Regions from separate parts of the Agrobacterium sp. 16-2014-1-2a genome, predicted to be linked through region 1. Evidence: predicted binding sites of a transcription regulator. Region 1 holds the regulator's gene; the other holds the start of a gene.
The links. The regulator HrcA, encoded in region 1, represses chaperone genes, less so after heat shock. The targets are predictions, from matches to a motif close to GTTAGCACTCNCNNNNNGNGAGTGCTAAC.
Positions count from the first base shown of each region.

Region 2: the regulator HrcA is predicted to act here: its motif matches at 13,191-13,219, upstream of groES (co-chaperone GroES).

Region 1 covers NZ_JBNWBX010000001.1:1,519,612-1,534,987, forward strand. The annotation lists gene rpoN (RNA polymerase factor sigma-54) at 1-766, shown strand, start outside; gene hpf (ribosome hibernation-promoting factor, HPF/YfiA family) at 1,001-1,582, shown strand; gene ptsN (PTS IIA-like nitrogen regulatory protein PtsN) at 1,665-2,126, shown strand; gene grpE (nucleotide exchange factor GrpE) at 2,256-2,891, opposite strand; gene hrcA (heat-inducible transcriptional repressor HrcA) at 3,005-4,096, opposite strand; gene rph (ribonuclease PH) at 4,233-4,949, shown strand; gene rdgB (RdgB/HAM1 family non-canonical purine NTP pyrophosphatase) at 4,967-5,611, shown strand; gene hemW (radical SAM family heme chaperone HemW) at 5,617-6,816, shown strand; gene dnaA (chromosomal replication initiator protein DnaA) at 6,890-8,353, opposite strand; gene rpsT (30S ribosomal protein S20) at 9,226-9,492, opposite strand; gene ACQZ45_RS07620 (enoyl-CoA hydratase) at 9,687-10,460, opposite strand; gene mutM (bifunctional DNA-formamidopyrimidine glycosylase/DNA-(apurinic or apyrimidinic site) lyase) at 10,492-11,394, opposite strand; gene ubiE (bifunctional demethylmenaquinone methyltransferase/2-methoxy-6-polyprenyl-1,4-benzoquinol methylase UbiE) at 11,538-12,314, shown strand; gene ubiB (2-polyprenylphenol 6-hydroxylase) at 12,351-13,925, shown strand; gene olsE (ornithine lipid hydroxylase OlsE) at 14,089-15,003, shown strand; gene ACQZ45_RS07645 (MmcQ/YjbR family DNA-binding protein) at 15,027-15,376, opposite strand, start outside.
Region 2 covers NZ_JBNWBX010000001.1:1,186,209-1,201,584, forward strand. The annotation lists gene ACQZ45_RS06010 (TldD/PmbA family protein) at 1-802, opposite strand, end outside; gene ACQZ45_RS06015 (monovalent cation:proton antiporter-2 (CPA2) family protein) at 919-2,748, shown strand; gene ACQZ45_RS06020 (patatin-like phospholipase family protein) at 2,791-3,717, opposite strand; gene rsmD (16S rRNA (guanine(966)-N(2))-methyltransferase RsmD) at 3,907-4,464, opposite strand; gene ACQZ45_RS06030 (pseudouridine synthase) at 4,445-6,421, opposite strand; gene ACQZ45_RS06035 (nucleoside deaminase) at 6,493-6,951, shown strand; gene ACQZ45_RS06040 (hypothetical protein) at 7,004-7,657, opposite strand; gene ileS (isoleucine--tRNA ligase) at 7,863-10,766, opposite strand; gene ACQZ45_RS06050 (bifunctional riboflavin kinase/FAD synthetase) at 11,035-12,015, opposite strand; gene ACQZ45_RS06055 (TIGR01459 family HAD-type hydrolase) at 12,059-12,907, opposite strand; gene groES (co-chaperone GroES) at 13,277-13,573, shown strand; gene groL (chaperonin GroEL) at 13,648-15,282, shown strand.

The DNA of each region.
Region 1 (15,376 bases):
AAAACTCTGCGGCGTGGATGAGGAAGACCTTCTCGACATGCTGGCGGAAATCCGCACGCTCAATCCGCGTCCGGGCGCTGGTTACGATTCGACCGTTTCCGAGACAATCGTTCCTGATATCATCATTCGCCCCTCCTCTGCCGGCGGCTGGCTTGTGGAAATCAACCCCGAGACCCTGCCGCGCGTGCTCATCAACCAGACCTATTTCGCAGAGGTTTCAAGGCACAAGTCGCGTGAGGGAGAGGATCAGGATTTCCTTTCCGAATGCATGCAGACGGCCCATTGGCTGACCCGCAGCCTCGACCAGCGCGCCAGAACGATCATGAAGGTGGCGACCGAAATCGTGCGCCAGCAGGACGCCTTTCTCGTCAATGGCGTGGACCACCTGCGCCCGCTGAACCTCAAGACGGTGGCCGACGCCATCAAGATGCACGAATCCACGGTCAGCCGGGTGACGTCGAAAAAATATATGCTGACGCCGCGCGGCCTGTTCGAGCTGAAATATTTCTTCAGTGTTTCCATCAGTTCGGTGGAAGGCGGTGACAGCCATTCTGCAGAAGCGGTGCGTCACCGCATCAAGGCGATGATCGCGCAGGAGGCCGCCGACGCAGTGCTTTCCGATGACGATATCGTCGATAATCTGAAAAAGAGTGGTATCGATCTTGCCCGCCGCACCGTGGCCAAATATCGCGAGGCGATGAACATCCCATCCTCCGTTCAGAGACGGCGCGAGAAGAAGGCCCTGGCCAGACTGTCGGCGTTCTGAGCGGTGGCGCTGGTCACGTTTTCAGGGCTTTCCAGCCGCACCATTGACTCTTGCTACGGCAAGGGCTAGAAGCCCGCCGCACACGTAAGCAAGGTCATTTGTAACGGATTCATCTCCACCGTCCATGGGCGTAAAATTCGAATGGGGGCTTTTAAAGGCCTTCGAAACGCTTGGATGCGCGCGCGGCTTGACGTAAGCTGGTACTCGCAAATCACTACAAAAAGGAAATTTTCCATGAGTGTGCGTGTATCTGGTAAACATATGGAGATCGGCGAATCTTTCCGGCAGCGGATTGAGGACAATATAGGTCTGGCAGTTACCAAATACTTCGATGGGGGGTATTCAGGCCAAGTGACCGTAGAGAAGTCCGGATCGCGTTTTGCAGCCGATTGCAAACTGCATCTCGATACGGGCGTTGTATTGCATGCGGCGGGTCAGGCAAATGATCCGCAAGCGAGTTTCGATGCCGCCGCCGAGCGTATCGAGAAGCGCCTGCGTCGCTACAAACGGAAGCTGAAGGACCATCACCACAATGGTTCCGCGGCGAACGGCGCGATGTCGGAAATCGCCTATACGGTAATGGATGCTGTCCCCGATGAGGACCACGAGGTTCCGGAAGACTACGCACCCACGATCGTTGCGGAAAGTTCGAAACAGATAAAGACGATGTCCGTCGCCAGCGCCGTGATGGCGCTCGACATGACGGACGAACCGGTTCTGCTGTTCCGCAGCCCCGGCAAGGAATATCTCAACATCGTCTACCGACGACATGACGGCAATATTGGCTGGATCGACGCGGAAACGATCAAGAGCTGAACAGTCTGACAAGACATGGGAGGCAGAGCGCGAAAGCGTATCTGCCTCCTGCATCGTCTCGATGGCATGAAGGAAAAAGAGAATGGCGTTGGCAGATTTGCTGCAACAAGATGCGATTATTCCCGCCCTCAAGGTGAATTCCAAAAAGCAATTGCTTCAGGAGCTGGCCGCAAAGGCAGCCAGAATTACCGGAGTCTCGGAACGGGAAGTTTTCGACGTCATCCTCCAGCGTGAGAAACTCGGCTCCACCGGTGTGGGGCACGGCATTGCCATTCCGCATGGCAAGCTGAGCAGCATCCATCAGATCACCGGCGTCTTCGCACGTCTTGAAACACCTGTTGATTTCGAGGCGCTGGATGACCAGCCGGTCGATCTGGTTTTCCTGCTGCTTGCACCCGAAGGCGCCGGCGCGGATCATCTGAAGGCGCTGTCGAGAATTGCCCGTGCTTTACGCGACCCCGAGCTGGTGGCCAAGCTGCGTGCCACCGATTCCGACACGGCAATCTACGCCTTCCTCAATCAGGAGCAGGCGACCGCTGCCTGATCAAAGGCTGTCGACGGTCCTTTCCATGGACAAAAAAACGCGCCCTTGAGGCGCGTTTTTTATTGGAGCATTTCAAACAAAAGCGCGTCCCGGTTTTATATCCGGACGCGCTTTAGATGAGGGAATGCCTCACGCATCCTTCTCGTTGACGGAGGCGGTGCCCGGCTCGGGCGCTGCGGCGGTCTCCACCTTCGGGCCACCCTTTGAGACGCCAACCATGGCGGGGCGCAGCACCCGGTCACCGATGGTGAAACCGGCCTGAACCACCTGCAGTACCGTGTTGTTCGGAACTGCCGTGTTCGGAATTTCGAACATCGCCTGGTGGAAATTCGGATCGAATTTCTGGCCTTCCGCATCGATCTTTTTGACGCCATGTCGCTCCAGCGTCGAGAGCATCGAGCGCTCCGTCATCTCGACACCTTCGATCAGGCCGTTGAGACCGGCTTCGCCATTGGTCTTGAGTTCGTCCGGAATGGCTTCAAGAGCGCGGCGAAGATTGTCGGAAACGGCAAGCATGTCGCGCGCGAAAGCGGCGAGAGAATAGGCCTTCGCATCCTTGACTTCGCGCTCGGTGCGGCGACGAAGATTGTCCATTTCTGCTGCAAGACGCAGGAACTTGTCGCGCAGATCGGCATTTTCGGCCCTGAGCAGTTCGATCGGATCGGGCTCGGCAGCTTCCGCCGTCTCTTCCCCTGTAAATGCGGGTTCGACAAACTCTTCGGCGACGTCCGCGTCAGGTCCGGGCTTTTTCGTATCGTCGGTCATGACGTTCTCCAGATTTGAATATTGTTGGTTGCGCCCGATATCGAGGTTTGAAGGGCAAAAATCAAGGCTTGCGGCGAAAAGCTTGCCGCATTCTCTAACCTTGCGGGCTTGTCCTATCTCTGCTTTCGGGAAAGGCGGGCCATAATTTGTGCGGTGTAGTCCACCATAGGCACGATACGGGCGTAATTTAGCCTCGTGGGACCGATGACGCCGACGGCACCCACAACGCGATTTTCCTCATCCCGATAAGGTGCCACGATCAGTGACGAGCCTGACAGCGAGAAGAGCTTGTTTTCCGAGCCGATGAAAATCCTGACGCCTGAGCCACTTTCTGCAAGGTTGAGGATCTCGATCAGATTTTCTTTACGTTCCAGATCGTCGAACAGCAGGCGCACACGATCGATATCTTCCTCACCGGCCAGACCTTCCAGCAGGTTGGAGCGTCCGCGGACGATGAGGCGGCCGAGCTTGCCCTCTTCATTGTCGCCCGCCCATATGGCGAGACCCCGTTCGATGAGGTCCTGCGCGAGCGTGCCGAGTTCCGACTGCAATTCGGCACGCTGCGTCTGAAACTGGCCCCGCAGTTCCTGCAGCGTCTGCCCGGAAAGATGGGCATTGATGAAATTTGCCGCCTCTGTCAATTGCGATGACGAAATGCCGACCGGCAATTCGATGATACGGTTTTCGACCTGATTGTGGTCCCCTACCAGCACGGCAAGCGCCTTGGTCGGCTCCAGCCGGATGAATTCAACGTGCTTGAGAATGACGTCGCTCTTGGCCGTCAGCACCAGGCCGGCACCGCGCGACATGCCTGAAAGCATGCGGCTTGCCTCCGTCAGCAACCCTTCCAGCGATTGCTCGTGGCCGGCGACTGGACCGATCTGGCGGTCGATACTGGCTCGCTCATCGGCGGGCAGATCGCCCACCTGCATGAATGCGTCCACGAAGAAGCGCAGCCCCGTCTGGGTGGGCAGGCGACCGGCGCTGATATGCGGCGAATAGATGAGACCCAGTTCCTCGAGATCGCTCATGACGTTGCGAACGGAGGCCGGTGAAAGCGACATCGGCAACAGCCGCGACAGGCTGCGCGACCCCAAGGGTTCGCCGGTGTCGAGATAGCCTTCGACGATGCGCCGGAAAATCTCCCGCGACCGTTCATCCAGCAACGATGCCTGATCTTTTGAAAGCGGTGCGGAAAAGCCCATATCATCCGTTCTTTATCGTCAAAACTCTGTCCGTACCAATATAATGCGTTGCACCGCTGCGGCAAAATGGAAATTGGCTTTGCAAAACCCCGGGGCGCGCCTTAGAAGGCAGGAACCAACATGGAGAGTGGATCATATGCGGCCTTCAGGCAGAAAAACCGATCAGATGCGCAAGGTTTCCTTCGAGCGCAATTTCTCGAAACATGCCGAAGGTTCCTGTCTGGTCAAATTCGGTGATACGCATGTGCTCGTCACCGCAAGCCTTGAGGAAAAGACGCCGCCGTGGCTGCGCAACAGCGGCAAGGGCTGGGTCACCGCCGAATACGGCATGCTGCCGCGTTCCACCCATGAGCGGATGAAGCGCGAGGCCTCGGCCGGCAAGCAGGGCGGACGCACGCAGGAAATCCAGCGCCTTATCGGCCGCTCGCTGCGCGCAGTGGTCGACCTGCAGGCGCTTGGCGAGCGCCAGATCAGCATCGACTGCGACGTCATTCAGGCCGATGGCGGCACGCGCACGGCTTCCATCACCGGCGCATGGATCGCCTTGCATGATTGCCTGAAGTGGATGGAAACCCGCAACATGATCAAGGTCGAGAAGGTCCTGAAAGACCATATCGCCGCGATCTCCTGCGGCATCTTTGCAAAACAGCCGGTCATCGATCTCGATTATCTCGAGGATTCCTCCGCCGAGACCGATGCGAATTTCGTCATCACCGGCTCCGGCGGCATCGTCGAGGTGCAGGGAACCGCGGAAGGTGCCCCCTTCTCCGAAGAGGAATTCCTGACGCTGCTCGGTCTTGCAAAGGCCGGATGCAGCGAACTGGTCGCCCTTCAGAAACAGGCAATCGCCTGAGCCGACAGGAAAACGTCATGCGCAAGCTCGATACCAGAACGATCGTCGTCGCCAGCCACAACAAGGGCAAGATCGCCGAAATCGCCGACCTGATCGGGCCTTTCGGCTTTTCAGCCAAATCGGCTGCGGAGCTGAACTTCGTGGAGCCGGACGAGACAGGCACCACCTTTGAGGAAAATGCTGCCATCAAGGCGCTTGCGTCTGCGAAGGCATCCGGCCTGCCGGCTCTGTCTGACGATTCCGGTCTGGTCATCGATGCGCTGGATGGCGCGCCGGGCGTTTACACCGCCAATTGGGCGGAAACGGCTGACGGTACGCGCGACTTCGCCATGGCCATGCAGAAGGTCGAGGATGCGCTTGCCGAACGCGGTGCAACGAAGCCGGAAGACCGCACGGGCCGATTCGTCAGCGTGCTGTGCCTTGCCTGGCCGGACGGGCATGTCGAATATTTTCGCGGTGAGGTGGAAGGCACGGTGGCGTGGCCCCCGCGCGGAACGAGCGGTTTCGGCTATGACCCGATCTTCAAACCTGAAGGTTACGACACCACATTCGGTGAAATGACCGCAGACGAAAAACACGGCTGGAAGCACGGCGATGCGTTTGCGCTCTCCCACCGTGCCCGCGCGTTCAAAAAATTCGTCGAAACCTGTCTGGAGGCATGAACCCGATGACCGGGGAGCACCAACTTTCTGCCCCCGGCGCGTCGCTTCTGCCGGATACGGGCGATCCCGGTTTCGGGATCTATCTGCACTGGCCCTTCTGTGCGGCCAAATGCCCCTATTGCGATTTCAACAGCCATGTCCGCCACCGCCCGGTGGATCAGGAACGGTTCACTGCGGCGTTCCTCAGCGAAATGGCAAAGATGCGGGCGCTCAGCGGTCCGCGTGTCGTTACCAGCATTTTCATGGGCGGCGGCACACCTTCGCTGATGGACCCGCAGACCGTAGGCGCGCTTCTTGATGGCGTTTCGCGCTTCTGGCATGTGCCTGATGGTATCGAGATCACCATGGAGGCTAATCCTTCAAGCGTCGAGGCGGAGCGGTTTCGCGGTTACCGGGCAGCCGGCGTCAATCGCGTCTCGCTCGGCGTCCAGGCGCTGAACGACCGGGACCTGAAGTTCCTTGGCCGTCTGCATGATGTTGCCGATGCGCTTAAAGCCATCCGTCTGGCGCGGGAGATTTTTCCGCGCATGTCCTTCGATCTGATTTACGCCCGCCCGAACCAGACTGTGGCCGAATGGGACGCTGAGCTGAAGGAAGCCGTCTCCTACGCCGTCGACCATCTGTCGCTCTATCAGCTCACTATCGAGGAAGGCACGCCGTTCTACGGGCTGCACAAGGCTGGCAAGCTGATCGTACCGGATGGCGAGCATTCGGCGGTGCTTTATGAAGCGACGCAGGAAATCACCGAGCGTTACGGCATGCCGGCGTACGAGGTTTCCAATCACGCCCGCCCCGGTGCGGAAAGCCGCCATAACCTGACCTACTGGCGTTATGGCGATTATGCCGGTATTGGACCCGGTGCGCATGGACGCCTGACCAATGGCGCCTCCAAGCTCGCCACCGTCACCGAGCGCCATCCCGAAACCTGGCTCGAGACCGTAGAGCGTGAAGGCCACGGCATGGTCGATCAGGAGCTTCTCGGCGTCGACGAACAGGCAGACGAATTGCTGCTGATGGGCCTTCGCCTGCGCGAAGGCATTGATCTTGCTCGCTGGAGCGATCTCTCCGGCCGCGAGCTCGACCCTGAGAAAGAGGAATTCCTGCTGCAACACGGCTTCGTGGAACGAATCGGCAATTCCCGCCTGCGCTGCACCCCTTCCGGCATGCTTATTCTGGATGCCGTGGTCGCCGATCTCGCCTGCTGACCGGCAGCCTGCCTGGTCCTGAGCCAATGAACAACCGAGAAACCAATAAAAAAGCGGCCCGAAGGCCGCTTTTTCATGCGTTGTTTTCGTTGATCAGGCGCTTCAGCAGCTCAACCTCGTGGCCGAGCTTGGTGTCGCCGGAAATCAGATCCTCGATCTTGCGCACCGCGTGAAGAACCGTGGTGTGGTCGCGACCGCCGAAACGGCGACCGATCTCGGGAAATGAGCGTGGTGTCAGCATCTTGGCCAGATACATGGCGATCTGGCGCGGCTTGACGATGACGCGGGTGCGACGGTTGGAAACCAGCTCCTGCCGCGACACATTATAATGCCTGGCGACGATGCGCTGAATATCCTCGATACGGACGCGCTTGGCCTCCCCACTGCCGACGAGGTGCGACAGCAGCTCATCGACACGGTCAACCGAGAGGTTCGGCTCGAAAGAGCGCCGGAACATCAGCTGGTTGAAGGCGCCTTCAAGCTCGCGTCCGCTCGCCGTCACGCTTTTGGCCACATGGGTCAGTATTTCGTCCGAAATCTCGAAAGACGGATCGTCCTGACGCGCAGAACCCATGCGACGGTTGAGCATTTCGTAGCGCATGTCGTAATCGGGACCTTCGATCTCGATAGCCATGCCACCCTGAAGGCGCGAACGGACACGCGGATCAAGCGATTCCAGCTCCCACGGCGCGCGGTCAGCGGCCACGACTACCTGCTTGGCGCTGTCGAGCAGCATGTTCAACAGGTGGCAGAATTCGTGCTGGATCATCTTGCCCTGCAGGAACTGCATGTCGTCGATGACAAGAAGGTCGATATTTCGCAGGGTGTCCTTCAGCGTCAGCGCATCATTGTCGCGGATCGCGGTCGCAAAACGCCACATAAAATATTCGGCCGTCAGATAGACCACACGCGGGTTGCGCGGACTGTCGATGGCGGCATTGGCAATTGCCTGCAGAAGGTGTGTCTTGCCAAGCCCGACACCCGCATGAATGAACAGCGGATTGAAGCGCACAGCACCGGCACCCGCTTCAGCGATCGTCTTTGCCGCCGCAAGCGCGACGCGGTTGGACGAGCCCTCGACAAAAGTGTCAAAGGTGAAACGTGTATCGAGCGGCGAACCGAACAGCGGCCCGGAGCTACCCTGCCGCAGCGTCGCCTGCGCCGCCGCAGGCTGTGCAGAAGGTGCTGTCGCGGGCTGCGACGGAATGAAGGACTTGTTGCGCGCAACAGCGCCCATGTCCTGAACGGGCTGCACCCGTTCCTCGACCTGCGCGGGGCGGGCCGGGCGGCTGGCGGAGCGGACAAGAATTTCCACCTTCAGCACGTCCGGATCCTCGCTTTGGACGAGACTGGTGATCAGATCCATATAACGGTTGTTGATCCAGGACTTCAGAAAGGTCGTCGGAACGGTAAAACGGACGACGCTTTTCGAAACGGTGTGGAGTTTGAGCCGTGCAAACCAGCTTGCATAGACCTCGGGACCAACCTGTGCCTTCAGCCGCGCGCTAAAACGTTCAAACAGCGCATCGTGCTTCATTGCCGATTTATCCCCTGCCGCTTCTGAGCAAGCTGCATCACGAGCCTGTGGTGCGCGGTCCCCATCGGCCACCGCACCCATCGCCAAATTCAATTGCATATTGCCGCCTTTCAAATTGCCAATCATAGCCTGACGATCAAAAAAACGATCGCCAGAGATCCCCCTCGTATTATTTCCCGCCTCCAGCACTCCCCTCGAAAGAGCGTCAAAGACTACTACTTGTTTGCGAGCCGGTTATCCCATTTCCCTCCCCTTCATGGAGAGGCCTGCGACACGCTAAAAACGCTCCTTTCGCTACAACTGTAAGGCGCATTCTTAAGGACAAAAAGCTCCAGCCCGTTCCGAGACCGAAACGGCACAAAAAGCTCAATGACCTGAGAAAACGGACCTCGAAAGGCCCGCCAGCAAGAAGGTGAATATCGTCGATACGATCATCGAGATAATCTGTGGACTGAGATCCGCACCCCTTGTTGAAATGCATTTAGGCAGGATCGTGGGGAGAGATCAATGGCGTTTTTTCTGCAAAAACTCAGATCGACCATTGACTCGCAATGGTCGTTTTGCATCACCGGCAAGGTCCGAAGCAGAATCGCTTATGAATCAATGAGATTCAATTTTGGCATTTTTCGATAGCCCGTTTTGGCAAAAAAATAAAAATCTTCTTGACTCAAAACTGGCTGCGACTTCCGTAGAGAAAGCTTCCCATTTTTCGGGAGACCTCCGGCAATCCATTGTTTTTATTCAGTTTTTCTTGTCGCTCATCTGACACGCGTTTGTCACGTTACGGCAGGAATGATTAACGTAGGGTTAGAATCACAAAAAGCCCGGTCAAAAGACCAGGCTTTTTGAATAGTTAATTGTGATTAGCCGGATTAGGCGGAAAGAGCCTTAACGCGCTGGGCAAGACGCGACACCTTACGGGATGCCGTGTTGCCATGCAGAACGCCACGCGTCGCTGCGCGCTGGATCTCAGGCTGAGCTGCCTTCAGAGCTTCGGTGGCTACTGCCAGATCGCCCGAAGCGATCGCTTCCTCGACCTTGCGGATGAAGCCGCGAACGCGCGAACGGCGAGCCTTGTTGACTGCGGTACGGCGAGCGATCTTGCGGGTCGCCTTTTTCGCCGAAGTTGTATTGGCCATGTATGCCTCTCTTCGAATTCAAACCAAATTCCGCAACCAGAGGATCGGGTCGTTCGAAGACCTCACTTAACCCAAGAATGCGGGAGTAATTTCGGACAAGCCGGATGGCTTTCCTTAACCGTGGGCGGGCATATACCGCTAAAGCGTACGCCCGTCAACGCGCAAATGGCGGAAAACGCCGATATTCCGAATCCTTAGCGATTCCGGAAAGCGGGTTTGCGCTTTTCAACGAAGGCCGCCATGCCCTCCTTCTGATCCGCTGTTGCAAAGAGCGACTGAAAGGATCGCCTTTCATATCTCAGCCCTTCCGAAAGTGGAACCTCGAAGGAGCGATTGACGCTTTCCTTGGCCATGAGGACGGAAGCGCGAGACAGCGAGGCGATGCGAGTGGCGGCATCCACCGCCTCATCCATGAGATTCGCCGCGGGGACGATCCGCGAAACGAGGCCGGCGCGCTCTGCCTCGGCTGCATCCATCATGCGGCCGGTCAGAACCAGATCCATGGTCTTCGCCTTGCCCACCGCCCGCGTCAGCCGTTGTGAGCCGCCCATGCCGGGAATGACGCCAAGCGTGATTTCCGGCTGGCCGAATTTCGCCGTGTCCGAAGCGATGATGAAATCGCACATCATTGCCAGTTCACACCCGCCGCCCAGCGCAAAGCCGGAGACTGCGGCAATGACCGGCTTGCGGGTCGATGCGACCTCGTCCCAGCCGCCGAGAAAGTCGCCGACATAGGCATCGACAAAATCCAGCCCCTGCATTTCCTTGATGTCCGCGCCAGCGGCAAATGCCTTTTCCGACCCCGTTATAATGATCGCGCCGATGGAATCGTCAGCAGAGAACGAGGAGAGAATGTGCCGCAGCTCCTTCAGAAGCACCGAATTGAGGGCGTTGAGCGCCTTGGGCCGGTTGAGCGTGATGACGCCCACCTCGTCGCGTTTCTCGACCAGTATCGTTTCATAATCCACGGCAGTCTCCCTCGCCATTATTCCGCCTCAGCTACTTCTGGCAGGCCGCGCAATAAAAGGTCGAACGACCGGCCTGCACTATCCTTTCAACCGTACCCCCGCAGCCGGGTGTACGGCAAGGCTGGCCTTCCTGATCGTAGACTGAAAAGGAATGCTGGAAATAACCGAGCGTTCCGTCCGTCTGTATATGGTCGCGCAGGGAAGAGCCGCCAGCGGCGATTGCGTCCGCGATCACGTCCCGGATCTTCTCCGTGAGATTGATGAGCTGCGGCTTCGGCTCTCCCGTTTTGGTCACCAGCGTTCCCGCCGCCCGCAAAGGCGAGAGATGGGCACGCCACAGCGCCTCACAGACGTAGATATTGCCGAGGCCCGCAATGACCTTCTGGTCCAGCAGCGTGCTTTTTAACGGCTGGCTTTTACCCTGGAACCGGCTCGCGAGATAATCCGCGCTCAGCGCGTTGCCGGTCGGTTCCGGTCCCAGCCCCGCAAAAGCGGGGTAGAGGTCGAGCTTGTTGCGCTCCACCAGATGCATGAATCCGAAGCGGCGCGGGTCATTATAGATGACGCAGATGCGCTCTTCGCCCTTATCCAGATGAAAGACGACATGATCGTGCTTGCCGTCCTTCGAGCGGGCATAATGAAACGCGCCGGGCGCGTTCCTATTTCCTGCCTCATCCGCCGCCGCCTCGATACGGAACGAGCCGGACATTCCAAGATGGGCAACGATCGTCAGCCCGTCTTCCAGCTCTATCAAGAGATACTTCGCCCTGCGCCCGAGCGATATGATCGTCCTGCCCTCGATCAGGCCCGCGAAGTCCTCCGGGAACGGAAAGCGCAGATCGGGACGGCCAAGATGGAGCTTGCGGATTCTTGCCCCTTCCATGGTGGGCGCGAGGCCGCGTCTAACGGTTTCGACTTCTGGCAATTCTGGCATCTGGCTTATCCGGCAGTTTATCGTTAGGACCATGTGGTCTATACAATGCACGCGAAATGTCGCGCCCAGGCGATGCGGCAACAGATAGCGTCGCCATGGCGTTTCCGCTATGGTCCGCCACGCAATTAATATGGAGACAGACGATGACCGACGCCCGTACCACTGCCCAAGGCGGCATGGAAACGTCCTATGGCTTCCACAAAGTGGACGAAGGCAAAAAGCAGGGGCTGGTCAACGATGTCTTCCACAAGGTGGCCAAGCGCTACGACATTATGAACGACGTGATGTCGGCCGGCCTGCACCGGCTGTGGAAGGACGCCATGGTGTCCTCGCTTTCACCGCGCAAGGACGCCTCTTATAAGGTGCTTGACGTAGCTGGTGGCACCGGCGATATCGCTTTCCGCATCGTGGAAGCCTCCAACCGTCTGGCGCATGCCACCGTTCTCGATATCAACGGCTCGATGCTTGCCGTCGGCGAGGAGCGCGCGGCAAAACGAAAGCTCTCCGACAATCTGACCTTCGTTGAAGCCAATGCCGAGGAGCTGCCCTTCGAGGCGAATACCTTCGACGCCTATACGGTCGCCTTCGGCATTCGCAACGTACCGCGCATCGACGTTGCGCTGAAAGAAGCCTACCGCGTACTGAAACGTGGCGGGCGACTGCTGGTGCTGGAATTTTCCGAGGTGGAAATGCCGCTACTCGACCGCGTCTATGATGCATGGTCGTTCAACGCCATTCCGCAATTCGGCAAGATGATCACCGGGGATGCCGAGCCCTATCAATATCTGGTCGAGTCTATCCGCAAATTCCCCAATCAGGAGGATTTCGCGACGATGATCCGCTCCGCCGGCTTTTCGCGCGTGACCTACACAAATTACACCGGCGGTATCGCCGCCCTGCATTCCGGCTGGAAGCTTTAAGACCATGTCCGGCAAAAGCAGGAGACAAGCATAAGCATGAGCACTTTGGGCGCATATTTCCGCCTCGCAAGGGTTGGCTGGGTTCTCGTGCGCGAAGGCGTCGTGCTGGCCTTGCCATCCGATGACCTTCCTGCCTCCGCGCAAGTGATGAAGGCGTTGCTGAAGCCATTCGCCCGCAGCAAGGCCAAGCGGGCGCAGCGTAGCGACCGGCTAGCGGTAGCTGTCGAGCGGCTTGGCCCGTCCTATGTGAAGATGGGACAGTTTCTGGCCACAAGGCCGGATGTGGTCGGCGCCGACTTCGCCGACGATCTTGCGAGCCTGCAGGACCGCATGGCATTTTTCCCCGCAGCCGCGGCCAAGGCTAATATTGAAGGTTCGCTCGGGCGGTCTGTTTCGGAACTCTACAGGGAATTTGGCGATCCGATCGCCGCCGCTTCCATCGCCCAGGTTCACCCGGCGATAGTGGATACGCCGAAAGGGCCGCGCAAGGTCGCCGTCAAGGTCATTCGCCCCGGCGTTCGCCAGCGCTTCCAGAACGATCTGGAGGCGATGTATCTGATCGCCGACCTGCAACAGCGTTTCGTCCGCTCTGCCCGCCGCCTGCGGCCGGTGGAAGTCACTCGCACGCTGGAACAGACAACCAAGATCGAGATGGATCTGCGGCTTGAGGCCGCCGCCCTTTCCGAACTTGCCGAAAATACCAAAGAAGACCCCGGATTCCGCGTTCCGGAGGTAGATTGGGAACGCACCGGCCGCGATGTCGTCACCATGGAATGGATCGACGGCGTCAAGATGTCGGATATTGAGGGGCTGAAGGCTGCCGGCCACGATCTGAACAAGCTGGCTGATACCCTCATCCAGTCCTTCCTGCGGCACACGTTGCGCGACGGCTTTTTCCATGCCGACATGCACCCCGGCAATCTCTTCGTCGATCCGCAGGGCATGATCGTAGCCGTGGATATGGGCATTGCCGGGCGGCTGGGAAAAAAAGAACGCAGGTTCCTTGCCGAAATCCTCTACGGCTTCATCACCCGCGATTACATGCGCGTCGCGGAGGTGCATTTCGAGGCCGGTTATGTGCCGGGCCATCACGATAAAGCCAGCTTTGCGCAGGCGATCCGCGCCATCGGCGAACCGATCCACGGCCAGCCGGCCGAGACGATCTCCATGGGCAAGTTGCTGACGCTGCTGTTCGAAGTTACCGAGCTCTTCGACATGGAAACGCGCCCGGAACTGGTGATGCTGCAAAAGACCATGGTGGTGGTGGAAGGCGTATCCCGCATGCTCAATCCGCGTTTCAACATGTGGAAAGCGGCCGATCCGGTCGTCAGCGGCTGGATAAGGGACAATCTTGGCCCGAAACGCATTGTCACCGATCTGAAGGACGGCGTGAAGGCGGCTCTCAAGCTTGCGGAAGCGGCACCCGAGATCGCTGCCAAGACGGAGAAGCTGCATTCCGACCTGGTGTATATGAGCGAGAACGGCCTGCGTTTCGACGCCCAGACCGCGGAAGCGATCGGCAAGGCGGAAGCGCGCCACACCAGATGGGGCCGGGCGGCGCTCTGGGTGATTGCGCTGACGCTTCTCTATATCGCGATCAGGATCAGCTAAACGATATTCAAACTCGGCGCTCACGCCGGTGCGGCACACTTTCGAACCGAAAATCGCCGGTCTTCCAGTTTGATAGATGCGTACCATGCTGCTGCAACATATCGAGGATAATGACCTGATCTTGATTGAAAGTTAGATGATTGCCGGACGGGAATTGAGATTGATGGCAAAAAATGAAGCCGTAAAACGGGTCCTTACCTATTGCTCGTGGCCCATGGTGTTTTTTCTCGGTCTTACCGGGGCTTATTTCGCTTTTTCGAGTGAGCATCCGATCACCACATTCCTCGCCGTCTACGCGGGCGCGGTGGCCAGCCTGTTTCTTCTTGAGCGTTACATTCCCTATGAGACGGAATGGCTTCAGTCTGATGGTGAAACCGTCAACAATATCGCCCACACGCTCTTGACCAAGGGGCTTGTTCAGCTTGCTGCCACGGCAGCGGTGCTCTTTCCAATGCTGACCGCCATTTTTCTGCAACCTTTGGCGGCCATGAAATTCGACCTGTGGCCTTCTCAGTTGCCGATGGTTGTTCAGGTCACGCTCGCCCTGATGATCGCTGAATTCGGTCTCTACTGGGCGCACCGTATCGCCCATGAAACGGTGTTCTTCTGGCGTTTCCACGCGCTTCATCACAGCGTTGTCCGTCTTTGGGTCGTCAATACGGGCCGTTTTCATGTGGCCGACTCGCTGTTCAAGATCGCGCTCAGCCAGATTCCGCTTTATCTCATGGGCGCGCCGTTGCAGGTGTTCTGGTGGCTCGCGGCTGTGACCGCCTTCATCGGCATTCTGACCCATTGCAATGTGGATATGAAAACCGGGCCGCTGGACTACGTGTTCAGCACGCCCCGGCTGCACCGATGGCACCACTCCAAAGAGCTGCCTGAGGGAAATACCAATTATGGCGAGAACCTTGTCATTTTCGACCAGTTGTTCGGCAGCTATTTCAATCCCGATCGCCCTTCCTCGACCAACATCGGTATCAAGGGAGAAATTGCAAAGGGCTTTCTGCCACAGCTTTTTCAGCCTTTCACTAAAGAAGGGGTTCGCCAGATCATCGGGCGAAACACGAAAGAAAATTGAAGGGATTGGCGACAATGCCGCCTTTAGGCCGGGAGAATTCCCAGTTCGACCCGCAGCTTCTTCGTCAGCCCTGCAGCAACGAGTTCATAGGAGCGGCGGACATAATGTTCCAGCTCCTCTTGCTCCAGCGGTGAATGATCGGAGATCGATATCCATTTGCGCTTGGCGAAATAAGGTGCCTGATGGATACCTTCCAGCGAGGTGAGGATTTCGAAGCTTTCCTCCGAACATTTCACCACAAGCCGCCAGTCGTCACGTTCACCCAGAACGGAAAAGACCTTGTCTCCGACCTTGGCAACGTGGGAATCCCACTGATCGACGAAACGGACGCCCGGCCATTCTCCGAGCAACCTGTCGAATGTCTTGCGATCGA
Region 2 (15,376 bases), 330 kb from region 1:
GCAGGAAGCTGGTCTTGCGGGCAACGGAAGCGCCATTGATCGCGCCGGCAATGGCGCCGACGAAACCGCGCGCGATGCGGGGATCAAAAACCACGGTAATATTGCTGCCGGTATCGACCTGACGCGGGCCGACCCGCCGCACGACTTTTTCGCCGGCGCGGCGGCCGATCTCTTCGGCTGCATCCAGATCGGCGTAATAGAGGCGGCTGTCGAAATCGTAGTCGCGCTCCATCTTCGTGCCCTCGCCGGCGATGACACTGACGGAACGGCTGAAACGGCTGCCCATGTAGCTGCCGGAAAAACCGTGCGAGGTGGCAAGGACGAGGCCGCCCATGCCGCTCGATGCGCCAGCACCGGAGGAATTGCTGACGCCCTTGACGGCAAGCGCCGCCTCTTCCGAGGCGAGCGCTGCCTCACGCAATTGATCTGTAGAGACCTCGGTCGCATCGAAAAGCTCGAGATCGTCGTAGGAGGTTGCGAGCCGTTCCTTGTCTGCCAGGCAGGCGAAGGGGTCTTCCGGCGAAACCTTCGCCATGGCCACCGCCCGTTCCGCCAGGGTCTTCAGGTCGAAGCCGGGATTGGCCGAAACGCTCGCCACCCGCCGCCCGACGAAAACGCGAAGCGAAAAATCATCGCTTTCGGAGGATTCGGTACTTTCCACCTTGCCAAGCCGGACGCCGACCGATTGCGAGCGAGAGCGGACGACGACGGCATCCGCCTCATCCGCGCCTGCAGCACGGGCAAGATCGACAAGCTCGCTGGCGCGATCGAGAAGTTTGGAAGAATCTATTTCTGAGGACATGAGTTGGCCTTTCATTCCTGTTCCATTTATTGTGCCATCAACCCCGCATCAAGGGCGAAACGCCGCTTTCTCCATCGACAAGGCTTTGTCGCCACCATATTCGAAAGTCAGCCAGCATGACCGAGCACGACGCTCTCTTTTCCGAACCCTTGCTGCTTCTGGCCGGCGCTGTCATCGCGGCGTCGATTTTCCGCAAACTCGGCCTTGGCACCGTGCTCGGTTATCTGGTGGCGGGCATCGTCATCGGGCCGTTCCTGCATCTGGTGACAGACGCGAAAGACATCTTCAACGTCTCGGAACTGGGCGTGGTTTTCCTGCTCTTCATCATCGGCCTCGAACTCAAGCCGTCGCGCATATGGCAGATGCGGCGCGATATTTTAGGGCTGGGGCTGGCGCAGGTGCTGGTGACGGGCAGCGTGCTGGCATTGATTGCCTGGTGGGCCGGACTGATCGACGCGCGCGGCAGCCTCGTTGCGGGTTTCGGCCTTGCACTCTCCTCCACCGCCTTTGCGTTACAGATTCTTGAAGACGATGGCGACATGAATACGCGGCATGGCAACCGCTCCTTCTCGATCCTGCTGTTTCAGGATCTCGCCATCGTACCGCTTCTTGCCCTTGTCACCATTCTTTCCAACCGCCCGGACGTGCCGACGGATTCGATGGCCTACGATCTCGTCGCCTCCGTTGTCGCGGTGGCTGGCATGGTGTTGGCCGGGCGTTATCTGCTGACGCCGATGTTCCAGATCATCGCCCGCACGGGTGCGCGGGAGGTGATGATCGCCGCCGCCCTCTTCGTCGTCATCGGTGCGGCCGCCATCATGGAGGCGGTTGGGCTTTCGATGGGCATGGGTGCGCTGCTGGCCGGGCTGATGCTGTCGGAATCTTCTTATCGGCACGAGCTGGAAGCCGATATCGAGCCGTTTCGCGGGCTGTTTCTGGCGCTGTTCTTCATGGCTGTCGGCATGTCGCTGCACATCAACATCGTCTACGAGCACATTCTTCTCATCCTGATCGCCGTGCCGGCGATGATGGCTGTGAAGGCGGCCGTAATCTATGGGCTGTGCCGCATCGCCGGTTCGTCCCGTTATGCATCGAGCCGTATCGCGCTGCTGCTGGCGCAGGGCGGCGAATTCGGTTTCGTGCTGTTTTCCACTGCTGCCGCCTCCCGCCTGTTTCCGCAGGCGACGGCTTCCATCCTTGTCGCCATCGTGACGCTTTCCATGGCGCTGACGCCGCTACTGGCAGTGGTTTCTCGCCGGCTGACGGCGGAGGATGCCGATGAGGACACGCTGGACGAGGATTTTGACGGGGCTGGCGCCGATGTGCTGATGATCGGCTTTTCGCGCTTCGGCCAGATCGCCTCGCAAATCCTGCTTGCCGGTGGGCGCGACGTGACTGTCATCGACAGTTCGGCCGATCGTGTACGTCAGGCTTCCCGCTTCGGTTTCCGCATCTTTTTTGGCGATGGTACACGCAAGGACGTGTTGATCGCGGCTGGCATAGAGCGCGCCGATCTCGTGGCGGTCTGCACCCATAAAAAGGAAGTCACCGACCGCATCATCGACATGATCCAGTCGGAATTTCCAAGCGTGCGCATCTATGCCCGCTCCTATGACCGCATTCATTCCCTCGATCTCAGGAAAAAGGGCGTGGAATACGAAATCCGCGAGACGCTGGAATCCGGCCTGCTGTTTGGCCGCCGCATTCTGGAAGGGCTGGACATGGACGGCGAAAGGGCGCTTGCCATTTCCGACGACATACGCGAGCGCGACGAGGAGAGATTGCAGCTACAGGCCGTGGAAGGGCTCGCCGCCGGCAGGCAGATGCTGCACAACAAGCCGGTGCGCGAAGTGAAGCCCGAGCCACTGATGAAGCCGAAGAACAAGGTGGAAAAGCGCGAGGAAGAAGAGGACGAAGACGAGGGTGAAATAGCAGTCACCCACTAAGCGGCACGCGCTCGCCCATAGCGAATACTCAAGGAGTACCGCTCAAGCCTCCACGCCCTGCCCGCGATGGAACAGTTCCACCTGCATTTCGATCTGCCGTTTCAGATCATCCTTGATCCCGGCGGAAGCGTTCAGAACTTCTTCCGATTTGAGGAAATCCAGCACGCCGAAACGGTGCACCGGTGGGCGCAGGAAAATATGCGGCGGGCGCAATCTGAGTTTCAGGGCAATGGCCGCCTGCATCATCAGCTGACTGGCGCCGAACAGGCTGTCCAGCCGGTTCGGCATGGTGGTGCCATCACCTTCAGGGCCTCCAACCACATCGATGCCGACGATGATATCGGCCTGATCCATCAGATGCTCATAGGGCACAGGATTGAAGATGCCGCCATCGATCATGATGCGGCCGTTGACGCGCACCGGCATGAATAGAGCCGGAATAGCCGCAGAAGCCGCCAGCGCCTGAATGATCTCGCCGGTTTCCACCACCACTTCGGTCTGCGCATAATAATCCGTGGTCACCACTTTCAGGGGAATGGCAAGTTCGGAAAAATCCTTCGGCAGGGCCTGCGGCATCAAGGCGTGCAGAATGAGTTCGAGATTGAACTGGCCAAGACGAAAGCCATCGACCGCATGGCGCATGGATGCGGGGCCAAGGCTCCAGAGACGGTTGGCGACCGAACCCTTCCGCCCCATGAGTTCAAGCGTATATTCGCGGATTTCCTTGCCGCTCATGCCGGCCGCCATGCCTGCTGCGATGATGGAGCCGATGGAGGAGCCGGAAAGCGCGACCGGGCGAATGCCTAGTTCGTCGAATGCCTCGATAACGTTGATGTGGCAGATGCCGCGTGCGCCACCACCGCCGAGCGCCAGGCCGAATGTCGGCTCATGACCGCTCTCGCGGCTGGCATCGATTGCCTCTTGCCCGGCGTGAACCATTGTGACGCTGTCGTTTACACCCTGCTCCATGCCAAATACCCAAGACCCTTTCCACGGCAAAGCCTCTGCCTATTCGGCAAACAAGACAAGACCGTGACGTGACGGGAAAGTGCTGCCGTCAGAGCGTTTTCGCTTTTCTTCAAATCGCGAAAACACTCTAACTCTTTGTTTTGCGGCATTTCCGCACGGAAACCGGGGGCCGTTTTTGCTGGAAATGCTCTAGGGCTCGTAGCGGTAGAAGTGCATTTTCGAGTCACCGAAGATGCGGCTTTCGAGCGGTTTGAACACCGGCTCGACATTGACCACAACATCGCCGCGCTCTTCCAGAATGGCGAGCGCACCGGGGGCCAGCCAGCCGCCGGCATGGGCAGCAGCAAATGCCTTCTCCCCGTGGCCCTGGCCATAGGGCGGATCGGCGAAAAGGAGATCGAAGGGCTCGATATTGTTGACGCCGCCAAGCTTGGTCGCGTCACGCCGCAGGATGCGGGCACGCCCATGCAACCCCAGCGCATCGATATTTTCCCACAACAGCCCCCTGCCCTCAACGCCGTTTTCGACGAAGAGCGCCACACGACAGCCACGCGAAAGCGCCTCCAGCCCGACCGCGCCCGTTCCGGCAAAAACGTCCAGAACGCGCGTACCGTCAAGACTTTCCGGATAGGCGTGGCTTAGAATATTGAAGAGGCTTTCCCGTGTCCTGTCGATTGTCGGACGAATGGAATTTGTTTTCGGCGCGGCCAGATTTCGGCCGCGGAACTCACCGCCTACGATCCGCATTACGTGTCATTCCCCTGCCACCAGAAGGTTTGCCACCCGGGCCTTTGCCGCCCGGTTTGCCGCCGCCGGGGCCGCTACCGCCACCGGGGCCTTTGCCCTTGCCTGAAAAACCCGAACGTTCGCCACGTTCACCCGGTTTTCCAAAAGAAGGCTTGCCCGATGCGGGCCTGCCACCGGGTTTGCCGCCCGGTTTTGCGCCTCTTGGCTTGTCACCGAAAGGCCGGTCGCCGCGTGGGCGATCACCGTCTTCGCGGGGCTTGTCGCGGAACGGACGCTCACCGAAAGGTTTCTCACCACGTGCTGTGCGATCTCCGAAGCTCTTCTCGCCGCGTGGGCGGTCGCTGCGCGGGCGATCACCCTCCTCACGTGGCTTGTCACGGAACGGACGGTCGCCAAACGGTTTTCCACCGCGTGCGGTGCGATCTCCGAAGCTCTTCTCGCCGCGAGGACCGTCGCCACGCGGGCGATCTCCCGCTTCACGTGGTTTGTCACGGAACGGGCGGTCACCGAAGGATTTCCCGCCGCGATCTCCAAAGCTCTTTCCACCGCGCGGGCCGTCGCCACGTCCACGACCGCCTTCCTCTTCGCGCGGGGAATCCGAACGGATCCACTCGCCCTCGGAATCGGCATGCCTGACGACGTTGCGGCGCGCTTCCGCCTGGGCGGATGGCTTCTTGAACAGGCTTTCCGCTTCCGCGCGGGCAGAAAACTTCCGCTCCTTGCCATCACGGGTGGGCTTTGCGCCGGGCGCCATCCAGACATTGGCCGTGCGGCTGGTGCCCGCGGGCGGGCGGGCGGGGCGGCGTTCTTCGCCATCCTCTTCGCCACGGGTTTTCGCGCCGAATTTCCCGGCAGGTTTGCCACCGAACTTGCCGGCTGGCTTGTCACCGCGCTTGGTGTCGAGACGGCCGAGCGCCTTTTCGCGGCGATCTTCCGGTTTGCCGGCAGCCCTGTCGAACCGCGGCTTGCCTTCCGGCGCGTCGCTCTTTGCCCATTCGGACCGGGGCGCGCGCTTGGGCGTATTTTCTTCTTCATCGTCGGCGACAGGCGCATCGTAGATCGGCGCGTCGAAATTGGCGCCGGATTGTTCGATGAGGCGCGGACCAAGCTGGTCACGCAGCATGCGGCCACGCACTTCAAGCACCTTGCCTTCAGGCAGATCGCCAAGCTGGAACGGGCCGTAGGAGATACGGATCAGGCGGTTGACCTCAAGGCCGAGCGCGCCGAGCACGTTCTTGATCTCGCGGTTCTTGCCTTCGCGCAGACCCATGGTGATCCAGACGTTGTGGCCCTGGGTGCGGTCGAGCGTCGCGTCGATAGCGCCGTAAAGCACGCCGTCGACGGCAATGCCTTCCTTCAGCTTGTCGAGCGCTGCCTGATCGACCTCGCCATGGGCGCGCACGCGGTAGCGGCGCAGCCAGCCGGTCGTCGGCAGTTCCAGCACGCGCGAGAGACCGCCATCATTGGTCAACAGCAGCAGGCCTTCGGTATTGATGTCGAGGCGGCCGATGGAGAGCACACGCGGCAATTCACCCGGCAGATTGTCGAAAACGGTCGGGCGGCCTTCCGGGTCGGAATTGGTCGTCACCAGGCCAGCGGGCTTGTGGTAAAGCCACAGGCGCGTGCGCTCAGCCCCGCGGATGGGCATGCCATCCACTTCGATCTTGTCGGAAAGAGTCGCGTTCATCACCGGAGTGTCCAGCTTGACGCCGTTCAGCGACACGCGGCCTTCCATGATCATGCGCTCGATATCGCGGCGCGAGGCAACGCCGGCGCGCGCCATGATCTTGGAAATGCGCTCTGGCTTGGTGCCCATAACGGCTTCCTGCACCGGAGCCGCCTTGGCTTCTACCGGTTTCTTTTCACGCTCTGCGGCGGGCTTGCCGGGGCCTTTCGGCTTCTTGTCGCGGCTAAAAGTCTTGCCACCGTCACGCTTCGGCTTGTCTTTAAAAGTCATTTGCTGTTTGCCTGTTGTTTGGGCTGTCCTATCAGGTCCAAGCACAAGGGTTAAGAGGAAATTGAAACGCAATGGCCGAAAGGACGCATTTCATGGAACTGGCGCTGGCGGAAGCCCGTGCCGCCGGTGAGCGGCAGGAGGTTCCGATCGGCGCAGTCCTAGTTATGGACGGTCGCGTCATCGCCCGTTCCGGCAATCGCACCCGTGAATTGAACGATGTGACGGCGCATGCCGAAATCGCCGTGATCCGCATGGCCTGCGAGGCGCTGGAACAGGAACGCCTGCCCGGTGCCGATCTCTATGTAACGCTGGAACCCTGCACCATGTGCGCGGCGGCGATCTCGTTTGCCCGCATCCGTCGTCTCTATTACGGTGCGGAAGACCCGAAGGGCGGCGCGGTGCATAGTGGCGTGCGCTTCTTCAGCCAGCCGACATGCCACCACGCGCCTGATGTGTATTCGGGGCTGGCGGAAAGCGAAAGTGCTGAAATTCTGCGGAAATTCTTTCGCGAGAAACGTCTCGACGAATAAGCAGCCGGCGGGAGATGCAATCTTTCCCGCAGGCCATAAGCCCTTCATTTTATCAGAAGGGGTTCCACCAGGGTTTGCCGGTGTTTGCCATCGCCGCTTCTTTCTTACGGCGCTTTTCCTTCTTCTGCTCCGGCTCACCGAGGTCAGTCAGCTGATCCTGCGGAACGCTACGATATTCCTGCGGCGGATCGGTCAGGAACTTGCGCTGGGCGTTGACGACAGAGCCACCCTGGGCATCTGCCTTGGCCTTGCGGAAGGCTTCCCATTTCTGGCTTTCGGTCATCTGGCCGGCCGTGCCGTTGCCGGCAAGCAGCGGTGAGCGGTAATGCGGATTGTTCTTATTGGCATCCGCCTCTTCACGCAGGCGTTCACGGGTCTCTTCCGGCGATTCGACCCATTGCGGGTTGTTTTCGCGGCTCGCCATGTTCTGCTGCGGCGTCGTCAATTGCTCGGCGCGGGACTGGGCGGGGACAACGAGACCGGGACGCGGGCTGTATTTCAGGTTACGTTTTTCCTGATCGTTGCCGGTGATCGAAGTCGCGTTGCCGAGGTCGTCTACAAGCTGTTCTGCCGCAGTCTTGCCCGTACCATAGGTCGGGCTCGTGCAGGCGCTGAGCAGCACGCCTATCGCCGTGATACCTGCAACCGTGCGGAACATGCTCAAACCCTGCGCGTTATCCTGCCCAAAAGCCTTCATCGTCTTCATAAAAACCCTTCCAGCCGTCCGTCCCATTGCGCCAGACATCGTCTTTCGGCAGGCGGTAGCCCGCATTGCCGTGCAAATCCGGCCATTTTCAGGCAGGTGTACCGGATGAAGAGCTAAAGCGCAATTCATCCGGCCATTTTCCTCGCGCATCGGCCCGAAACTCGAAATCGATTTTTCGACAGGAACGATGCGCAGCAGCTTTAAATCATCCCAGCGCGGCAAGCTCGCGCAGTGCCGCCGCATCACGGGCCGAAACCTCCGGATAGTCCGGATCGGAACCGACATCGGTGGTGATGCGCCAGGAGCGTGCGCATTTTGCGCCTTCCGCCAGCTTCTGCTCGACCACGACCTTTGCGACCTCCGGCAAGCGGAAGCCATCGGCAGGGCCTTCATCGCCGACCACCGAAATGGCCGAGGTGATGCAGATTTCGGCAAAATCCTGCCCGGAGAGAGCCGCCAGAAGATCGGCGTCGGCAATGTGCACGACGGGCGCGGCCTCAAGCGAGGAGCCGATACGCTTTTCACGGCGTTCCACTTCGAGCGCACCGGTGACGACCGTGCGGACCTTGCGGATTTTCTCCCACTTCGCTTCCAGCGCGTCGTTGTTCCACTCCGCCGGGATTTCCGGGAACTGGGCGAGATGCACCGATTCCGCATCCGGATAGCGCGAAAGCCATGCTTCTTCAGTAGTGAAGGGCAGCATGGGCGCAAGCCATGTGACGAGGCAATCGAACAGCTTGGCGATGACCGACAGCGATGCACGGCGCTTCAGCGACGACGGCGCGTCACAATAAAGCGTGTCCTTTCGGATGTCGAAGTAGAAAGCCGACAGCTCCACATTTGCGAAATCGATCAGGGCGCGGGCGATCTTCTTGAAGTCGAAGGCGTCATACCCGTCGCGCACGACCTTATCCAGCTCGGACAGGCGGTGCAGTACCAGCTTTTCCAGTTCCGGCAGATCGGCATAGGCGATCTCCTCGCCCTTGTCGTGGGCAAGCGTGCCGAGCATCCAGCGCACGGTGTTGCGCAGCTTGCGATACGCGTCGATATTGGTCTGGATGATGGCCTTGCCCAGACGCTGGTCTTCCCAGTAATCGGTCGTCATGACCCACAGGCGCAGGATATCCGCGCCGGACTCTTTCATCACGTCCTGTGGTGCAACAACGTTGCCGAGAGACTTGGACTGCTTGCGGCCCTGCTCGTCCATGGTGAAGCCATGGGTGACGACGGCGTTATAGGGCGCGCGGCCACGCGTCGCGCAGCTTTCCAGCAGCGACGAATGGAACCAGCCGCGATGCTGGTCCGAGCCTTCGAGATAGACATCCGCCGGCCACTTCATGTCCGGGCGGTCTTCCAGCGTGAAGGTATGGGTGCAGCCGCTATCGAACCACACATCGAGGATGTCCATGACCTGCTGCCATTTGGCGTGGTCATGGTCATTGCCGAGGAAACGTTCCTTGGCGCCTTCGGCGAACCAGGCATCCGCACCTTCAGCCTCGAAGGCCTCGAGGATGCGGGCGTTGACAGCCTCGTCGACCAGAACCTCACCCTGCTCGTCGGCGAAGACCGCGATCGGCACGCCCCAGCTGCGCTGGCGCGACAGAACCCAGTCGGGCCGACCTTCGATCATGGCGCGCAGGCGGTTCTGGCCGGATGCCGGAACGAAACGGGTCTGGTCGATGGCATCAAGCGAACGCGAGCGCAGCGTCGTGCCGTCGCCCAGTTCCTTGTCCATATAGACAAACCACTGCGGCGTGTTGCGGAAGATCACCGGCTTCTTGGAGCGCCAGCTATGCGGATAGCTGTGCTTCAGACGGCCGCGCGCGAACAGGTTGTTGGCCGCGATCAGCGCCTTGATGACGCGCTCGTTGGCATCGCCCTTCTTGCCGTTATCATCCATGACGCGGGCCGCACCGCCTTCGGCAGACGGGCCGAAACCGGGTGCGTCCTCGGTGTAGAAACCGTCATCGCCAACGGGGAACGGGATGGCCGGCGAAACGCCGCGCGCTTCCAGCTCACGCTGATGCGCGGTCCAGACGTCAAAGTCCTCGCGGCCATGGCTCGGGGCGGTGTGCACGAAGCCCGTGCCTGCATCGTCGGTGACATGGTCGCCATCGAGAAGCGGAACCGGGAAATCGTAGCCAAGCGACGCCAAAGGATGGGCGCAGGTGATAGCGGCCAGTTCTTCAGCTTTCACATCGCGCACGAACTTGAAGGTCACCTTCGCCTTGGCAGCAGCCTCATCGGCAAGCTTTCTGGCGAAGATCAGCTTTTCACCCGGCTGCGGACCGAAATCGTTCTGCGCGCTTTCGACTTCGAACAGGCCATATTCGACCCGCGAGGAGAAGGCGATGGCGCGGTTGCCGGGGATGGTCCACGGCGTGGTTGTCCAGATGACGACAGAGACGCCGGAAAGAGCTGGCGCAGCGTCCTTCACCGGGAACTTTACCCAGATCATGTCGCTTTCAACGTCGTGATACTCGACCTCGGCTTCCGCCAGCGCCGTGCGCTCGACGACCGACCACATGATCGGCTTGGAACCGCGATAGAGCTGGCCGCTCTTGGCGATCTTCAGCAGTTCGCCGGCGATGCGGGCTTCCGCGTGGAAGTTCATGGTTGTGTAGGGGTTTTCGAAGTCACCCTCGATGCCGAGGCGCTTGAACTCTTCCGACTGAACCTTGATCCAGCCAGCAGCGAACTCGCGGCACTCCTTGCGGAATTCGTTGACCGGAACCTCGTCCTTGTTCTTGCCCTTGGCGCGGTAGGCTTCCTCGATCTTCCATTCGATCGGCAGGCCGTGGCAATCCCAGCCGGGCACGTAATTGGCGTCGAAACCGCGCATCTGGAACGAGCGGGTGATGACGTCTTTCAGGATCTTGTTCAGCGCATGGCCGATGTGGATGTTGCCGTTGGCATAGGGCGGGCCATCATGCAGCACGAATTTCTCGCGACCGGCGGCGGAGGCGCGGAGCTTTTTATACAGGCCCATTTCCTGCCAGCGCTTCACCGTTTCCGGTTCTTTCTGCGGCAGGCCGGCACGCATCGGGAAATCCGTCTGCGGCAAATAGAGGGTCGAGGAATAGTCGAATTTTTCTGCGGTGTCGCTCATAATTGTACCGTTGTTGCGCGCCGTGTCGGTCGCGCCGTCTCAATTTCAAAGAGGGCAAATACGGAAAGCGCCATGTCAAATGCCATGACGAGCGCCAAAATCCCGGACCTTCCGGCTCTTCAGAGCGGGCGGAAGGCCGGGCCAATAATTCGGCCTATCTGAACTTTAAACAGCAACCGGTATTGGGACATGGCCGGTTGTTTATGCGGTTTTCCGGCAAAAAGGAAGTGAAAAGCGACGACAATCCGGGACAGGATTATCTGCCCGCTCAAAATGCTATCTTCGCATCCAATTCACTGAGCGGCCGCACGCCTGACAGCATCGCCCGCGCCTCTTCCTCATCCCGCCTGATCTGCGCGACCAGCGGGTCCAAGCCGTCAAATTTCAGCTCGTCACGCAGGTGCCCGAAGAAGGATACCGAACAGACCTCACCATAGAGATCACCGGAAAAATCGAAGACGTAGGTTTCCAGAAGGGCCGCACCGTTATCGGTGACCGTCGGGCGGTAACCGAAGCTTGCAACGCCATCGTAAATCGCCCCGTCGGGGCGGCGGAACCGCACGGCATAGATGCCGGCTTTCAGCTCCGTTTCGGGTGAAAGCGCCATGTTGGCCGTTGGGTAACCCAGCGTTCGCCCCAGCTTCTGGCCGCCGATGACTTCACTTTCCACCGTGAAACGATACCCGAGTTGTCCGGCGGCACCTGCCACATCTCCTTCGCACAGAAGCGAGCGGATACGGCTCGAGGAGACGACATCCGCGCCCTCGTCGCGAAAGGCATCCACGAGCGTCACGTCGAAGCCGTTGCGCTTGCCGGCCGCCATCAGAAATGCCGGGCCACCTTCGCGGCCCTTGCCGAAATGGAAATCAAAGCCGGTGACGACGGCGCTGGCGCCCAGCCAGTCGACCAGAATGGAATTGACGAACTCTTCCGCCGAGCGCTGCGAAAACTCGCGGTCGAAGGGGTATTCGATGACCGAGCGGAAACCGATGGCCTCGAGAATACGTGCCTTCAACGGCGCAGGCGTCAGGCGGAAGACCGGCGTTTCGGGGCGGAAGACGGAACGGGGATGCGGTTCGAAGGTCAGCACCAGTGCCGGTACGCCACGCGCCTCGGCCAGTTCCAGCGCACGGTCCAGAACGGCACGGTGGCCGCGATGCACACCATCGAAATTGCCGATCGCGATGACGCCGCCGCGCAAGCCTTCAGGCAGCGGCTCCTTTTTTTCATTGCGATGAAAGACGGTCATTGCAGTCGATCCATTGTTTACGCCGGCTTACGCCAGACGTTTCCTAGGCAAGGCGGGGCATCCACCAGCCGGGAGCCGCGCCCTGCCCCTTCAGATAGGCGTTCAGAAGCGCCTCGTCCGTCTGGCCATTCAGCGTATATTCGGCGGCGTGAATGCCGCCGCTGATATAAAGAAGGTTGAGGCCGCTCGCAATTGCGCCCTTCACATCCGTCGGCATGCCATCGCCGATGGCGAGCACGCGATCCTTCGGGAAATCGCCGCGCACTTCTTTCGCCGCCGCAAGGCAGGCTTCATAGATCGGCGCGTGCGGTTTGCCGGCAATACGGACTTCGCCGCCAAGCTGTTCGTAATATGCGGCCATGGCGCCGGCGCAGGGAATGATGCGCTCGCCGCGCTCTACCACCAGATCGGGGTTGGCACAGATCATCGGCGCCTTGCGGGCGATGAAGCCTTTCAGCATTTCGGTATAATCTTCCGGCGTTTCCGTCTCGTCATCGAAGAAACCGGTGCAGACGACGGATTCCGCTTCCGCCTCGCCGACCCGTTCGACATCGAGACCTTCCAGCAGCGGCATGTCCCGCTCGGGGCCGAGCAGAAAGACTTTTCTCGGGCCTTCCGCGATCAGGCCGCGGGTTACGTCGCCCGATGTGATGATGCGGTCATAGGCCTCATCCGGCACGCCGAGAACGCGAAGCTGGGCGATGACACCGGGGGCCGGACGCGGCGAATTGGTGATGAGCACCACGGTCTTGCCGGCCTTGCGCGCGTCGTGCAGCGCAACCGCCGCATCCGGGAAAGCGCTAACGCCATTATGCAGCACGCCCCAGACATCCGAAAGAACAACGTCGAACCCATCAGTGATTTCGCCGAGGGTGAGAATGCGATGGGCCATGATATGCTTTCCGGGTGCGAAAAAAGGGTGTGCGTCACATGGCAAAGCAGGACGCCGATGGCAAGGAAAAAAGCGGCGCCAGGCCTGCCTCCGGACCACCGGCCACCATCCGAACATAAAACCCCTCTACGCCGAAAACGAAGGCTGCCTGAAAAAGAGCGATTTGTCCTCGCCCGTCATAGCGTGGAAATTTTCTGTCATGGAACGCTGGTAACCATAGGCCGTGAAATTTTTCCGGCAGTGCGTTCTTGACTCCGGGGGGACGCCTCCTTATCTCGGCTTTGCTGGCACTCCAACAAGAGGAGTGCTAACACCCATCACGTGAACCTTCAAAAGGTTCCTGAAGTCATTTGATCGAGGGATTAGGCAATGACAAGCACCAATTTCCGCCCGCTTCATGATCGCGTCGTCGTTCGTCGCGTTGAGTCCGAAGCAAAGACCAAGGGCGGCATCATCATTCCCGATACCGCCAAGGAAAAGCCGCAGGAAGGCGAAATCGTCGCCGTCGGTTCCGGCGCTCGCGATGAGGCCGGCAAGGTCGTCGCTCTCGACGTCAAGGTTGGCGATCGCGTCCTGTTCGGCAAGTGGTCGGGCACCGAAGTCAAGCTCGACGGCGAAGACCTTCTGATCATGAAGGAAGCCGACATCATGGGTATCATCGGCTGATTTCGCCGCACCCATCGTTTCCTTAAATTTCAAGCCGGACCCCGTCCGGCCATTCGAAACCAGGAGTTTTGAAAATGGCAGCCAAAGAAGTCAAATTCGGCCGCACAGCGCGCGAAAAGATGCTCAAGGGCGTCGACATTCTCGCTGATGCAGTGAAGGTCACCCTCGGCCCGAAGGGTCGTAACGTCGTTATCGACAAGTCCTTCGGCGCACCGCGCATCACCAAGGACGGCGTTTCTGTCGCCAAGGAAATCGAACTCGAAGACAAGTTCGAGAACATGGGCGCACAGCTCGTTCGCGAAGTTGCCTCCAAGACCAACGACATCGCCGGTGACGGCACCACCACCGCAACGGTTCTGGCCCAGGCCATCGTTCGCGAAGGTGCAAAGGCAGTTGCTGCCGGCATGAACCCGATGGACCTCAAGCGCGGTATCGATCTGGCCGTTGCAGAAGTCGTCAAGGACCTTCAGGCTAAGGCCAAGAAGATCAACACTTCGGAAGAAGTTGCACAGGTCGGCACGATCTCTGCAAACGGCGAGCGTCAGATCGGTCTCGACATTGCTGAAGCAATGCAGCGCGTCGGCAACGAAGGCGTCATCACCGTTGAAGAAGCCAAGACCGCTGAAACCGAACTCGAAGTCGTCGAAGGCATGCAGTTCGACCGCGGCTACCTGTCGCCTTACTTCGTGACCAACCCGGAAAAGATGGTTGCGGACCTCGAAGACGCATACATCCTTCTGCACGAAAAGAAGCTCTCGAACCTCCAGGCCATGCTGCCTGTTCTCGAAGCTGTCGTTCAGACCGGCAAGCCGCTCGTCATCATCGCTGAAGACGTAGAAGGCGAAGCCCTTGCAACGCTCGTCGTCAACAAGCTGCGTGGCGGCCTCAAGATCGCTGCCGTCAAGGCTCCTGGCTTCGGCGACCGCCGCAAGGCCATGCTGGAAGACATCGCCATCCTGACCGGTGGTACCGTCATTTCCGAAGATCTCGGCATCAAGCTCGAAAGCGTTACCCTCGACATGCTCGGCAAGTCGAAGAAGGTTTCGATCTCCAAGGAAAACACCACGATCGTTGACGGTGCTGGCCAGAAGTCCGACATCGAAGGCCGTGTTGCCCAGATCAAGGCGCAGATCGAAGAAACCACTTCCGACTACGACCGCGAAAAGCTGCAGGAACGTCTTGCCAAGCTCGCTGGCGGCGTTGCCGTGATCCGCGTTGGCGGTTCGACGGAAGTTGAAGTGAAGGAAAAGAAGGACCGCATCGACGACGCTCTCAACGCGACGCGCGCTGCTGTTCAGGAAGGCATCGTACCGGGCGGCGGCGTTGCCCTGCTGCGTTCTTCCACGAAGATCACCGTCAAGGGTGAGAACGACGACCAGGAAGCCGGCATCAACATCGTCCGCAAGGCTCTGCAGTCTCTGGTTCGCCAGATTGCAGAAAACGCAGGTGACGAAGCTTCCATCGTTGTTGGCAAGATCCTCGACCGGAACGAAGACAACTACGGCTACAACGCCCAGACCGGCGAATATGGCGACCTGATCCAGCTCGGCATCGTCGACCCGGTCAAGGTTGTTCGCACGGCCCTGCAGAACGCAGCTTCGGTTGCTTCGCTGCTGATCACCACCGAAGCCATGATCGCCGAACTTCCTAAGAAGGAATCGGCAATGCCCCAGATGCCTGGCGGCGGCATGGGCGGCATGGACTTCTAATCAGTCCTGTCACTGGAATACGAAAGGGCGGTCTTCGGATCGCCCTTTTTTCGTTGGCGCCCATGCCTTTTGGTGATCTGGCGTCGCAAGCGCG